DNA from 2 places in the Sphingomonas sp. CFBP8993 genome. Region 2 is predicted to be linked to the other one. Evidence: riboswitches for the same ligand, from Rfam matches in the RefSeq annotation. Region 2 holds a riboswitch; the other holds the start of a gene.
What was found. A riboswitch is a leader RNA that binds a small molecule or an ion and turns the genes downstream of it on or off. The one in region 2 is predicted to bind cobalamin.
Positions count from the first base shown of each region.

Region 1: it holds a riboswitch for cobalamin, as region 2 does, so the genes downstream of both, SOM26_RS09955 (TonB-dependent receptor) here and cobW (cobalamin biosynthesis protein CobW) in region 2, are expected to answer to the same signal.

Region 1 covers NZ_JAXCWU010000004.1:240,464-246,954, reverse strand. The annotation lists gene SOM26_RS09970 (SMP-30/gluconolactonase/LRE family protein) at 1-459, opposite strand, end outside; gene SOM26_RS09965 (glutaredoxin domain-containing protein) at 585-851, shown strand; gene SOM26_RS09960 (Gfo/Idh/MocA family protein) at 1,067-1,984, opposite strand; cobalamin riboswitch at 2,163-2,382, shown strand; gene SOM26_RS09955 (TonB-dependent receptor) at 2,558-4,717, shown strand; gene SOM26_RS09950 (PepSY-associated transmembrane domain-containing protein) at 4,737-6,137, shown strand; gene SOM26_RS09945 (Lrp/AsnC family transcriptional regulator) at 6,110-6,491, opposite strand, start outside.
Region 2 covers NZ_JAXCWU010000004.1:485,999-492,489, forward strand. The annotation lists gene cobN (cobaltochelatase subunit CobN) at 1-2,914, opposite strand, end outside; gene cobW (cobalamin biosynthesis protein CobW) at 2,920-3,957, opposite strand; cobalamin riboswitch at 4,138-4,335, opposite strand; gene SOM26_RS11125 (HoxN/HupN/NixA family nickel/cobalt transporter) at 4,358-5,413, opposite strand; cobalamin riboswitch at 5,569-5,787, opposite strand; gene SOM26_RS11130 (septal ring lytic transglycosylase RlpA family protein) at 5,897-6,475, shown strand.

The DNA.
Region 1 (6,491 bases), 250 kb from region 2:
GTTGAAGCGCTTGCCCGCATAACGATCGGCCAGCACAATGCGGCGGCCGGTGCCCAGGTCGACGCGGTCGAGGCTGCGCCCGCCGCTATTGGCGATCAGCAGCGCACCACCGGCATCCAGCGACAGGCCGTTTGCGCCGGGTTCGCGGACCAGCTTGGGATCGGTGCCGGGCGCGCCCGACGGGTTCAGCACGACGGAAAGCCCGCGTCCCCGCTGCCAGCGGCGCACCAGATTGGCCGGGGGATCGGAAAACAGCAGATACCCGCCGCGCGGCACCCAGACCGGCCCCTCGGCCCAGCGGATGCCGGTCGCGATCACCTCGGGCTCGGTGCCCGGCGCGATCATGCGGTCGAGCGCTGGGGACAGGCGACGAAGACGCGGCGCGCCCTGTGCCGCCGCGACGGGCGCGGCCATGAGCGCAAGGCCTGCGGCCAGGACGGAACGGCGATCGGGTGTCATGTCCATGATGATGCGCGAAGCCCGGAAGCCGCGCAAGCCACTGATCCGCCTGCCGGTTTGGGCCATCGGGGCCGGGCGATGGAGGGGGGGGCGGAACCCTTTGGACGGGCCGACGCTGTGGTCGCATGACCCAGAAGGAAAACGACATGGCGGAGCAGAAGACGACGACCCTCTACCGCATGGTCCTGCCCGAACATACCTGCCCCTTCGGCGTGCGCGCCAAGGAGATGCTGGAGGGCGCAGGCTATGAGGTCGACGACCGCATCCTGTCCTCGCGCGACGAGGTCGAGGCGTTCAAGGCGGAGCAGGGCGTCGCCACCACTCCGCAGATCTTCATCGATGGCGAGCGCATCGGCGGCAGCGATGCGTTGGAGGCGTATCTCGCCGATTAGGCGCGATCGTTCCTGTTCTGCCGTTCAGGCGACAGCCGAGCTAAAACAGGCCTGCTCTCCCGAACCCCATACCACCCCGGCGAAGGCCGCGGCCCAGTTGGGAAACGGCAAGAGAGACGTCCAATGATCGCCCAACTGAATCCCGGCCTTCGCCGGGATGGTGCTTGGGGGACATGGGAAACCCTCGCAAGGGTAGAGCGGGTGGCCGAAACACTTCAGGAGGATGGCGGCATCGCCCCCACGGCTTCCGCTGCTTCGGTCATCGCCTCGCACAGAGCATGGGTCGCCAGAATATCCTCGGCATCCGTCGTCACCCCGTCGCGGGCGGCGCTCAGGAAGTCGAGGCACATCGCCTCGAACCCGCGCTGCCAGCCGACCGAGGTCCAGTCGCTGCGTCGTGTCCGGACCTCGCTTCCAGCCAGATGCACCTGGTCCGCCATGTTCAGCACCGACCGGCGGAGGCCGCCGCCCATCATGTCCAGCCGTTCCTCGTTCAACCCGCTGTCCCGGTGCATCATGCCGATCGCGGTGAAACCGTCGCCCGCCAGCATCAGCGTGATCGCGGTCAGCAGGCCGTCGACGACCCTGGGTTCGATCACGCGGCGGCGTATCGGCCCCGGCGCCATGAAGAGCAGCGTGTCGGCGACATGGATGAAGTCGTCGAAGATCACACGGCGCGCGACGTCCGGCTGGCGGTGGCGGTGCTTCTCCATGACGATCAGGTCCGCCGTTTCGTCGCGCAGCGTGGCGTAACAGGGCGCGAACCGGCGGTTGAACCCGACGCGCAGCAGGGTGTCCTGCGCCGCCGCCAGTGCCATAAGCCGTTCGGCTTCCGCCAGCGTATCGGCCAGCGGCTTGTCGACGAAGGTCGCGATCCGCGCCTCGAGCAGATGCTGGACCAATGCGGGATGCGCCTCGGTCGCGGCGTGGACGAAGGCGGCGTCGAACGCGCCGGTCGCCAGCGCCGCGTCCAGCGTGGCATGATGGCCCGCCACCCGCCAGGCGCGGGCGGTGTCGTGCCGCACCTGCGCGTCGCGCGTGACGAGATGCAGGGCGATGTCGGGGCGGGACGCCAGGACGGGCAGATAGGCCTTGTGCGCGATATCGCCCAGACCGATGACCAGCACGCGCATGTCCGTCTCTCCTTCGACCCGCCGCCATGGAACCGGGGAGGGCTTTCGATCCGTCCGGCTTTCCGCCGTCACGGGGCCGCGTGTCAAACGCGGATGGGCCCGCCGTGCAGTCTTCGGCCGTCTTGTACCGCACGGCGCCTTCCCCTATCGATCGCAGCGGCGGTGCCGCGAGGCGCCGTCATGATCGCGTCGGTTCCTCCGGGAGGAGGATGAAAAGGGAATCCGGTGAAGGCGAGTGGTCGCCGAAATCCGGGGCTGTCCCTGCAACTGTAAGCGGCGAGCAAGGCGTGCACCGGCGGGATGATCGCATCCGGCCAGGCCACTGGGGCAACCTGGGAAGGCCGCACACCCGGCGACGACCCGCGAGCCAGGAGACCTGCCGACGTCTGGTCGCTCATGCCTGGTCCAGGGGATGGCCGAGGCACGGTGATGATCCGACGAGCGACGCCAAAGGTGCGGCGGGGGCCGCATGGAGGGGCGTGCGCGTGGCCGGTGGCGTCCGGCGGGCATGGCCGTCGCCGCGTATGCGGAGGGCCCCCGTCAATGTGCGTCAGACGCCCGAAGGACAAGACGATGTCGTGTATTTCCCTGACTTCCGCCGCCCCGGCGATATTGCTCGCGCTGGGTGCCGCCCCCGCGATCGGACAGGTGGCCGAACCCCGTGCCAATGAGGGGGGCAGCGACAGTGCCACCATCCTCGTCATCGGCGAAAAGGACGGTGGCGTGCTGACCATGCCTAATGCGACGGCCAGCCGGTTGAACCTGACGCCGCTGGAAACGCCGGCCAGCATCGCGACGCTGGACGGCGACACGATCCGTGCGCGGGGCGACCAGTCGCTGGTCGATGCACAGACCCGCGCACCGGGGATCACCAGCGTCGCCAATCTGGGCAATGGCGGCACCGCGCTCGCCGCGCGCGGCTTTGCGGGGCAGGGGTCGGTACTGCAACTGATCGACGGCGTGCGGCTGTTTCCGGCGGCGGGGACGATCACCTTTCCGACCGATCCGTGGATGGTCGAGCGGGTCGACGTGCTGAGCGGCCCGGCCTCGGTCCTGTACGGGCAGGGCGCGCTGGGCGGTGCGGTGAACGTCGTGATGCGGCGGCCCGACGCCCGGCGCACCTCCGTGCAGGGCGAGATCGGCTATGGCGCGCAGGACAGCCTGCATGCCGCGGCCGGGATGGGCGGGCCGATCGGCGACACGCTGGCCTATCGGATCGACGGCAGTTGGCGGCGATCGGACGGTTATGTCGATCGGGGATCGTCGCGCAGCCTGGCGCTGGCGGGGACATTGCGCTGGACGCCGCTTCCGACGCTGGCGATCACGTTGCGCGGCGATCATGGCGACCAGCGGCCCATGGCCTATTTCGGAACGCCGCTGATCGCGGGGCAGCTCGATACGCGCAACCGGCGGGCGAACTACAATGTCGCCGATGCGCGGCTACGCTTTCGGGACGATCGCGCCACGCTTCAGGTCGACTGGACGCCGAACGACTGGATCAGCATCTCCAACACCACCTATCGCCTGACCAGCGACCGGTTCTGGCGCAATCTGGAAAGCTATGCCTGGGTCGCGCCCGTGGGAGCAGGGCCGGGCACGATCCAGCGCAGCGACAATTACGGCATCCGCCACGACCAGACGCAGTGGGGCAACCAGGCGGCCGTCACGCTGAAGACGCCGATCCGGGGTGCGGTGGGCAATGCGCTGGTCCTGGGGTTCGACGCCAATCTGGTCCGGTTCACGCACGAGAACGATTTCGGATCGGACGCGCAGGTCGACATGGTCGATCCCTTCCGCTTCGACCCCGGCCGGTTCCTGGATACGCAGGGGATCGCGCCGCGCTATCGCACGCGAACCGGCGAATGGGCGATCTTCGCCGAGGACCGGGTGACGCTGGGCGGGGGAGTGTCGATCGTCGGCGGCGTGCGGCACGAACAGGACCGGGTGCAGCGCTGGTCGATCGCCTATCCGCAAGGAACACCGGCCGAGACCTTTGCCCTCGATCGCACCTATCGCAACACGACCTGGCGCATCGGCACGGTGTGGCAGCCGCAGGCGACGCTGTCGCTTTACGCGCAATATGCGACCGGGGTCGATCCGCTGGGCACGCTGACCACGGTCACCACGGGGCAGGTGGCGTTCAGCAATGCGCGCGGCCACCAGGTCGAGGTCGGCGCGAAGGCGTTGTTCCTGGACGGGCGCGGCACCGCGACGCTGGCCGCCTATCGTATCGTCAAGACCGGGCTGCTGGCGCAGCGGACCCTGTCGAGCCCGATCGAACAGGTGGGGCAGCGATCCGCGCAGGGGATCGAGGCGGCGGTGACGCTCGACGTGACGCGCACGGTGGGCATCGACGCCAACGGATCGGTGCTGGATGCGCGATTCGATGATTTCCTGTCGGGCGGCGTCAGCTATGACGGCAAGACGCCGCCCAACATCGCCGAGACGATGGCCAATGTCTGGCTGCGCTGGGATGCCACCCGGCGGGTCCAGGCGCGCGCCGGGCTGCGCTATGTCGGGCGGCGTTTCTCGGACAATGCCAACCGTTTCCGCATCCCCGGCTATGCGACGGTGGATGCCACGATCGCCTATGCGCTGACCGACCATCTGGCGGTCGACCTGCGGGCCGCCAACCTGTTCGACAAGGCCTATGCGACCACCAGCTATGGCGACGAACAATGGCTGCTCGGCCGTCCGCGTTCGATCGACGTGGCGCTTCGTGCCGCTTTCTAAGGCGGCGCGGCGGGCAATCTTGCGCTGGCTGTTCCTGACCCATCGCTGGGTCGGGATCGTCACCTGCCTGTTCTTCGCAATGTGGTTCGCCTCGGGGCTGGTCATGCTCTTCGTGCCCTATCCCGCGTTGTCGCCCGCCGCGCGCTGGCAGGGCGCGACGGCGATCGACTGGACCAGGGTCGACGTTGCGCCACCGCTGGCACCGGGCGCGGCGGGCCTGGTGCTGGAGATGCGTGGGGCAGAGCCGGTCTGGCGGATCGAGCAGGCGGACGGGACCATCCGGACCCGCGCCGCACGCCGCGCCGCCACACTCGCCCCGGTCGACGAGCGGCTGGCCCGCCAGGCCGCCGTCGCCTTTGCCGGAACGCCGGTCCGCTCCGCCGAGCGGCTGATGCGCGACCAATGGACGGTGGCGGGCGGTTTCGACCGGCATCGTCCGCTCTGGAAGGTGTCGCTGGCAGACCCGGCGGGTACGGTTCTCTATGTCTCGTCGGCCACCGGCCTGCCGGTCCAGCGGACCACCGCAAGCCAGAGGATGTGGAACTGGCTCGGTTCGGTGCCGCACTGGCTGTACCCGACCATCCTGCGGCAGGATCAGCCGCTATGGCGGCAGGTCGTCCTGTGGGTGGCGGGGCCGGGTATCGCAGTGGCGCTGACAGGGTTGTGGATCGGCATCTTGCGTGCACGCTTCGGGCAACGGCGTTACCGGGCGGGGCGGATCAGTCCCTATCACGGCTGGATGCTCTGGCATCATGTCAGCGGCTTGGTCGGCGGGCTGTTCCTGCTCAGCTGGATCGTCAGCGGGTGGCTTTCCGTCGATCCGGGGCGGCTTTTCGCCGGGACCACGACCGCGCCAGCGGTTCTGGCGCGCTATCGTGCGCTGACGGCAGTACCGAGCCTGACGCTCGCGCGGCTGGCGGCGGCGGCACCGCAGGCGCGGACGGTCGAGATCATCGGCAGCGCTGGGCAGATGCGGGTCGTGATCGACCGTGCGTCGGACCGGGCCCGCATCCTCGACGCCGCGACCCTGGCCGCGCCGCATGGCGGCGACCGGATGTGGGACCATGCGACGGCGGCGCTGGTCCCGGATGGTCGCCTCCAGCAGGTCGATCGACTGGGCGAGCGCGACGCCTATTGGCCCGCGACCGCGACGCTGCCGGTACTGCGTCAGCGTTTCGACGATCCCGCGCGGACCTGGCTCTATGTCGATCCGGCCACCGGTGAGGTCCTTGCGCGGCAGGACCGGGCGCGGCGGCTCTATCGCTGGGTCTTCGATCTGCTCCACTGCTGGGACTGGCCCTGGCTGATCGAGCGGCGGGTGCTGCACGATGGAATGATCCTGATCCTGTCCGCCTTCGGGCTGATCCTGTCGGTCAGCGGTATCCGGCTGGGTTATCGCCGGGTCATGAAGCGCGCCTGAGCCGCCTGCACCGCACGGGCAAGCGGGGCGGGGGGCTTGATGACCTTCAGGCTGATCGTGGTGTGGGTGCGGGTGACGCCCGGCAACAGGGTCAGCTGGTCGCGCAGCAATCCGTCCAGCGCCTCGACATCGCGACAGGCGATCTTGAACAGATAATCGGCCTCGCCCGCGATCGAGTGGCATTCCAGGATCGCGGGATCGTCCATGACCGCCGCCTCGAACGCATCGCGCTGGCTGGCGTCGATCGCGACCTGGACATGCGCGACGACGCTCAGGCCCAGCGCGGCGGGGTCGATCTCGGCGCGATAGCCGCGAATGACCCCTGCCTCCTCCATCGCCTGCACCCGGCTCCAG
Region 2 (6,491 bases):
GGACGAACGCCTGCGCCCCCGCCACCCGCGCCGCGATCCCCTCCGCATCGCGCCGGTCGCCGTCGTCGAGCGCCGTCGCCGAGGCGGCGAGCCAGCTCTGCCCCGCCTCGATCCGCGCCGCCTCGTCATAGCCTGCATTCGGGTCCAGCCCGATGCCATAGCGACCCGGCGCGGGGCCATAGACGCGCGGGGTCGCCTGGCCGACATAGGGGTTCCAGTCGGACGCTTCCTCGCGCGCGGCCAGCGCGCGCACCGCCTGCCCGAACAGCGCGACCAGATGGGGGAAGGCATCGCGGAACAGCCCCGACACGCGCAACGTCACGTCGACACGCGGCCGGTCGAAGCGCATCAGCGGCATCACCTCGAACCCCGTTACCCGCTCGGAGCGGTGGTCCCAGACCGGCTCGACCTCGATCAGGTGGAGCGCCATGGCAAATTCCTCACCCGCCGTGCGCATCGTCGCCGAACCCCAGAGATCGACGATCAGGGTGCGCAGGTGATCGCCCTCCTCCTGCATGTGACGGCGGATCAGTTCCTCGGCGAGCTTGACGCCCTGGAGATGCGCTGCACGGCTCGGCACCGCGCGGGGATCGATGGCGTACAGGTTGCGGCCCGTGGGCAGCACATCGGCGCGCCCTCGGTACGGTGAGCCCGAAGGCCCCGCCGCGACGCGCTTGCCATCCAGCCCGGCCAGCAATCCCGTCCGCTCCGCCGCGCCCTGCTCGCCGCGCCCGAAGATGTGGAGCCCCTCGCCGAACTGGCTGTCCTTCACATCGCAGACAAAGGCGTCGATCCGGGCGAGCGGATCCTCCGCCCCCGCCAGCCCAAGCGTATCGCCCAGCCCGACGCTCTCCGCCTCCTCGGCGATACTGGCGCGCAGCCGGTCGCGGCGCGCGGGGTCGAGGCCGTCGGCATTGGCGTATTCGTCGAGCAACGCCTCCAGCCGCCCCAGCCCCGCACCCGTCCTGGCCTGTACCAAAGCCGGGGGGACATGGCCGATCGTCACCGCGCCCAGCCTTCGCTTGGCCTGCGCTGCCTCGCCCGGATCGTTGACGATGAAGGGGTAGAGGACCGGCCAGTCGCGGGTCAGCGCCTCGGGCCAGCAGGCGTCGGACAGCGCCACCGCCTTGCCGGGCAGCCATTCCAGCGTGCCATGCGCGCCGACATGGACCAGCGCGTCGATGCCCCGCGCCCGAAGCCAGAGATAGAAGGCGACATAGGAGTGGCGCGGGCAGCGCGAGAGGTCGTGATAGTCATCCGCCCGTGCCTCGCGGCGACCCCGCTCGGGCTGAAGCGCGACGATGGCCTTGCCCAATTCCAGCGCGGGAAAGTGGAAGGCGTCCCCATCGACCAGCGGATCCGCCTCGGCCACACCCCAGCTTTCCAGCAGGTCGGCGCGTAGGGACTCGGGCAAGGCGGCAAGCGCCTCGCGATAGGCGGCGACCGGCCATGTCATCCGGTTGGCGAGCAGCGCGGCGGGCAGGTCGGCCTGTGCCTCCACATCATAACCGGCGTCGCGAAGATCATTCAGGATCGCATCCGTCGAGGCAAAGCCGTCCAGCCCCACGGCATGTGCCGCCTGCCAGTCCTTGCCCGGATAGGTCGACAGCAGGACCGCCAACCGCCGTTCCACCGCAGGAGTCGCGGCAAGCCTCGCCCAGCCCGCCACCTTGTCCGCCACCGCCGCGATCCGTGCGGGCTCGGCACGGTGCAGGCGCAGGGCGATGTCGAAATCGGGATCGCGCTCACCCGGTTGCTTGAAGCTGACCACACCGGCGAAGAGGCGTCCGTCGATTTCGGGCAGGACGACGTGCATGGCGAGGTCGGCGGGCGACAGGCCGCGTGCCGACCCCTCCCAGCCCTGCCGGTCGCTGGTGGCGAGCGCGACCTGGAACACCGGCACGCCTGCACCGTCCAGCGGGGTGGTGTCATCCTCGCCGCGCGCGGAGAAGGCGGTGGCGTTGATGATCGCGGCGGGGGTCAGGGCCTTGACCCAACGCGCGATCCAGGGGCCTGCGCCTTCGGCCTTCAGCGAAGGGACGAAAAGGGCAACGGGGTCGAACCCGCGCTCGGTCAAGGCGGCGTGGAGGGCCGCGATGGGCTCCAGGTCGGCAGCGGCAAGATAGGCGCGGTAGAAGGTCAGCAGGATGCGGGGGCGGTCTTGGCGCAGAAGAGCGGCGGCAGGGCAGGAAGGGCCTTCAGGAGTCCAGCCGCCGACGGGGGCGATCAGAGGCGGGGTCGCTTGGGGCGAGGCCCCTCCCCCATCCCCTGCCGCCTGCGGGAGGGGCGTGTGTGTGGTGGGCGCTTGCACTTCTTCAAACGGTTCGCTCGCGTCAGCGACCGGACGCGTGCTTCCAAATCCCGCGCGTCCCGCACCACGATAGCCCCTCTCCCGGCAGGGGGAGGGGTTGGGGAGGGGCAAGGCCCCAGGCAACACCGTCTCGGCAAGTACCCCCAAGGCAACACCCGCCGCCTGCGCTCCCCCCGCATCGCACAGCGCCCCCAACCGCCGCACCACCGCCTCCTCGACGGTAGACGCCGCCATCAGCCGCCGGTCCTCACGCCCGTCCGCCGCCAGCACCACCAGCGCTATCCCCCGCTCCCGCGCCAGCCGCTCGACCTCGCGCAGGCCATAGTCCCAATAGGCCGCCCCGCCGATCAGCCGGATCAGGATCGCCTTCGCATGCACCAGGGTCTGCTCGACATAGGTGTCGACCGACAGCGGGTGGACCAGCGTCGCCAGATTGGCGAGCCGCAGCGACCAGAGGAATCCCCCCGCCCGCCAGCCCGCCGCAAAGGCGCTTAGGTCGCTGTCGGAGAAGGACAGCACGACCACGTCACCGGGGCGCTGCCCCAGATCCTGTGGAACCGCCTGTTCCTCCAGCCCATGGCTCTCGCGAAAGACGAGATGCACTGGTCTCAGCCCTTCAGCACGGCCTCGATCGCGGCGCGGTCGATCCGGTCATGCTCGGCGATGACGACCAGTTGCGTGCCGCGCGGCTCGCCCGCACCCCATGGGCGATCATAGCTGGTGCGGACCCGGCGGCCGACCGCCTGGACCAGCAGCCGCATCGGCTTGCCTGCCACGGCCGCATAGCCCTTCACGCGCAGGATATCCTGCTGCTCGGCCAGAGTCACGATGCGCTGCGTGATCGCCTCGGGACTGTCCACCTCGCCCAGCATCACCGAGATGCTGTCGAAATCGTCATGCTCGTGATCGTCCGCGCCGTCATGGTGCGAGGGGCGCGCGGCGATGTCGTCCTCGGCGGCCGCTTCCAGGCCCAGCACGATCTCGGCGGAGACGATGCCGTCGACCGCCTCGACCATGGGCAGCGGGCGCGGGGCTTCGGCGGCGATGATCGCGCGCGCCTTCGCGACGCCCTCCGGCCCGGCCAGGTCGGCCTTGGTCAGCAGGACGATATCGGCACAGGCGAGCTGGTCCTCGAACACTTCGGACAGCGGGGTTTCATGGTCGAGGCTGGGGTCGGCGGCGCGCTGCGCCTCGACCGCGTCGAGATCGGGGGCGAAGCGGCCCGCCGCGACGGCCTCCGCATCGGCCAGCGCGACCACCCCGTCCACCGTGATGCGCGAACGGATGGCGGGCCAGTCGAACGCCTTGAGCAGCGGCTTGGGCAAAGCGAGGCCCGACGTCTCGATCAGGATGTGATCGGGCCGCGGCTCCATCGCCAGCAGCTTTTCGACCGTCGGGATGAAGTCGTCGGCGACGGTGCAGCAGATGCAGCCATTGGCCAGCTCGACGATATTTTCCGCCGGACAATCGGGAATCGCGCAGGATTGCAGGATGTCGCCGTCGACGCCCAGCGTGCCGAACTCGTTGACGACCACCGCCAGGCGACGACCGCCCGCATTGCGGATCAGGTGGCTGATAAGCGTGGTCTTGCCCGCACCCAGAAAGCCGGTGACGATGGTGACGGGGACCTTGCTGAGGTCACGCATGGTAATTCTCCGACGCGCCGGACGAGCGAGCGCGGACACGGGACCTGTCGCCGAAGCGGTGACGAACGGGCGCGCGACATGCGTCCGCCCCGCTGACCGGCGACCGATGCGGCCCCGGCCGCATGGCTTCGTCGCTCCCCGACGGAGAACCGTGCCCCGACCACCCCCTGGGTCCAGGCAAGAGCGACCATGACGCCGGCAGGTCTCCTGGCTCGCGGGTCGAAGCGAAGGGATGCGCCTTCCCGGATCACTCCAGTGGCCGTGCCTCCAACAGCACCAGCATCGCTCGCTCACCGCTTACAGTTGCAGGGACAGCCGGGGATTTGCACCCCATTCCCGTTTGAAGCCCCAAGGGGCACCGGCGCGATCTTCGGGAGTTTTCGCCCCCGATGTGCGGCATTTATCCCGCCGCGCCGGGCTTGGCAATTCGCGCCTCCATCGCGGCGAACCCGCGCCAGCGATAGAGGAGGAAACTTGCCCCCCAGCAGAGCACGAACAGCCCGACGATCGCGAAGCCGAGTATGTTGAAATGCTCGGACAGCGCGCCTGCATAACGGAACGGCCCCGAGGTCCAGCCGAACCGCTCGGCCAGCAGCGCGGTCGCCTGGATACCGCCGATCACCAGCGCGACCAGTGCCGAGACGAGCGTGATCGTCATGTTGTAGTAGAGCTTGCGCAAGGGGTGGACGAACGCCCACTCATACGCCCCCAGCATGACGAGCCCATCGGCGGTGTCGATCAGCGCCATGCCGACCGCGAACAGCACCGGGAAGACCAGGATCGTCGCCAGCGACACGCCGTCCGCCGCATGCGAGCCCGAGAGACCCAGGATCGCCACCTCGGTCGCGGTGTCGAACCCCAGCCCGAACAGGAAGCCCAGCGGCGCCATGTGCCAGCTCCGCCGGATCAGCCGGAACAGCGGACGGAACAGGCGCGACAGCGGCCCCTGCCCCGAAAACAGCATGTCGGCATCCGCCTCGGCCATCGGCTCGCCGCGCGCGACGCGGCGGAAACGGGTCCACACGTCGCGCAGGATGATCAGGTTCATGATCGCGATGGCGAACAGGAAACTGGCCGAGACGATGGTGGCGATCGTCCCGCCGCTCTGCCCGAACGCCTCGAAATCGGACAGGGTGCTGGCGGCAAGCGCGACCGTGGTCGCCGCGATCAGGACGATGGCGGAATGGCCGATCGCGAACCACAGGCCGACCGCGATGGGCCGCTGGCCGTCCTGCATCAGCTTGCGGGTGACATTGTCGATGGCCGCGATGTGATCGGCATCGACCGCATGACGCAACCCCAGGCTATAGGCGAGCAAGGCGGTGCCCAGCATCAGGCTGTTGCCCGCGAACACGCTCAGCGCCCAGCCCCAGACGGCGATATTGACGATGACGAGCGCACCCATCAGCCACGTGACGCGGCGCTTGAGCGAGGGTCGGATGGAAACTTCGGACATGGGCGGATCTCTTCCCCCGGGCGCCATGGCGACAAAGGCCGACCGGGCCGACCACAGACGGACGCACGTCAGAGTCGGATTCGATTCGCATCGGCCACGTGGCGTCGCTCACATGATACAATATATCTTCGCCATGACCATCCCCTGGATCGCGGCAAGAGCGACTCGCATCGGCAGGTCTCCTGGCTCGCGGGTCGAAGCGTCGGCGATGCAGCCTTCCCGGATCGCTCCAGTGGCCGTGCCTCGCGCCCCAATAAAGGAGGCACGGGACACCAGCGTCGCGCGCTCACCGCTTACAGTTGCAGGGACAGCCGGGGATTTGCACCCCGTTCCCGTTTCAAGCCCCGAAGGGCACCGGTGCGATTGACCGGCGATCGGGCTGGAAGCCCATACCGGTCGGCACGGGGATAGTCTGCGGCGGATGGAGGCGCAAACCGCTTTATCACCCCCATCTCGCGGCCTAATCCAAAACCCATGGTGGATATGAGACGATGGTGCCGCTGGGGGCGCCGCTGGGCACCGGCGGCGGCCTGCCTGGTCGCGGCCTGTTCGGGCGGGAATTACCGGCCGGTCAGCGACACGCCGGTGCGGATCGGGCGGCCCTATACGGTACGCGGCGTCACCTATGTCCCCGCCGAGGACGCGACCTACGACATGCTGGGCTATGCCAGCTGGTATGGCGGCGAATCGGGCAAGCGCACCGCGAACGGCGAACGCTTCCGCCCCGGCTGGGCCACGGCGGCGCACACCACCCTTCCCCTGCCCAGCTATGTCGAGGTGACGGCGCTGGACACCGGGCGGCGGATCATCGTGCGGGTCAACGATCGCGGACCGTTCGCGGGATCGTCCCGGATCATCGACCTGTCACGCGGCGCGGCCGAGCAACTGGGCCTGCGCGCGGTCGGCAAGGCGGCGGTGCGGGTGCGACGGGTCGAACCGGACGAAAAGGACCGCGAACGCCTGCGCCACGGCAAGGCGGCCCGGCCCTTGCCGCCCGTGTCCGATGCGGTGCGGGCGAACCTCTTGTCGCAGATCGCGGCAGCCGGAATGACGGTGCGTTAGCAGCGGCAGCTTTCGC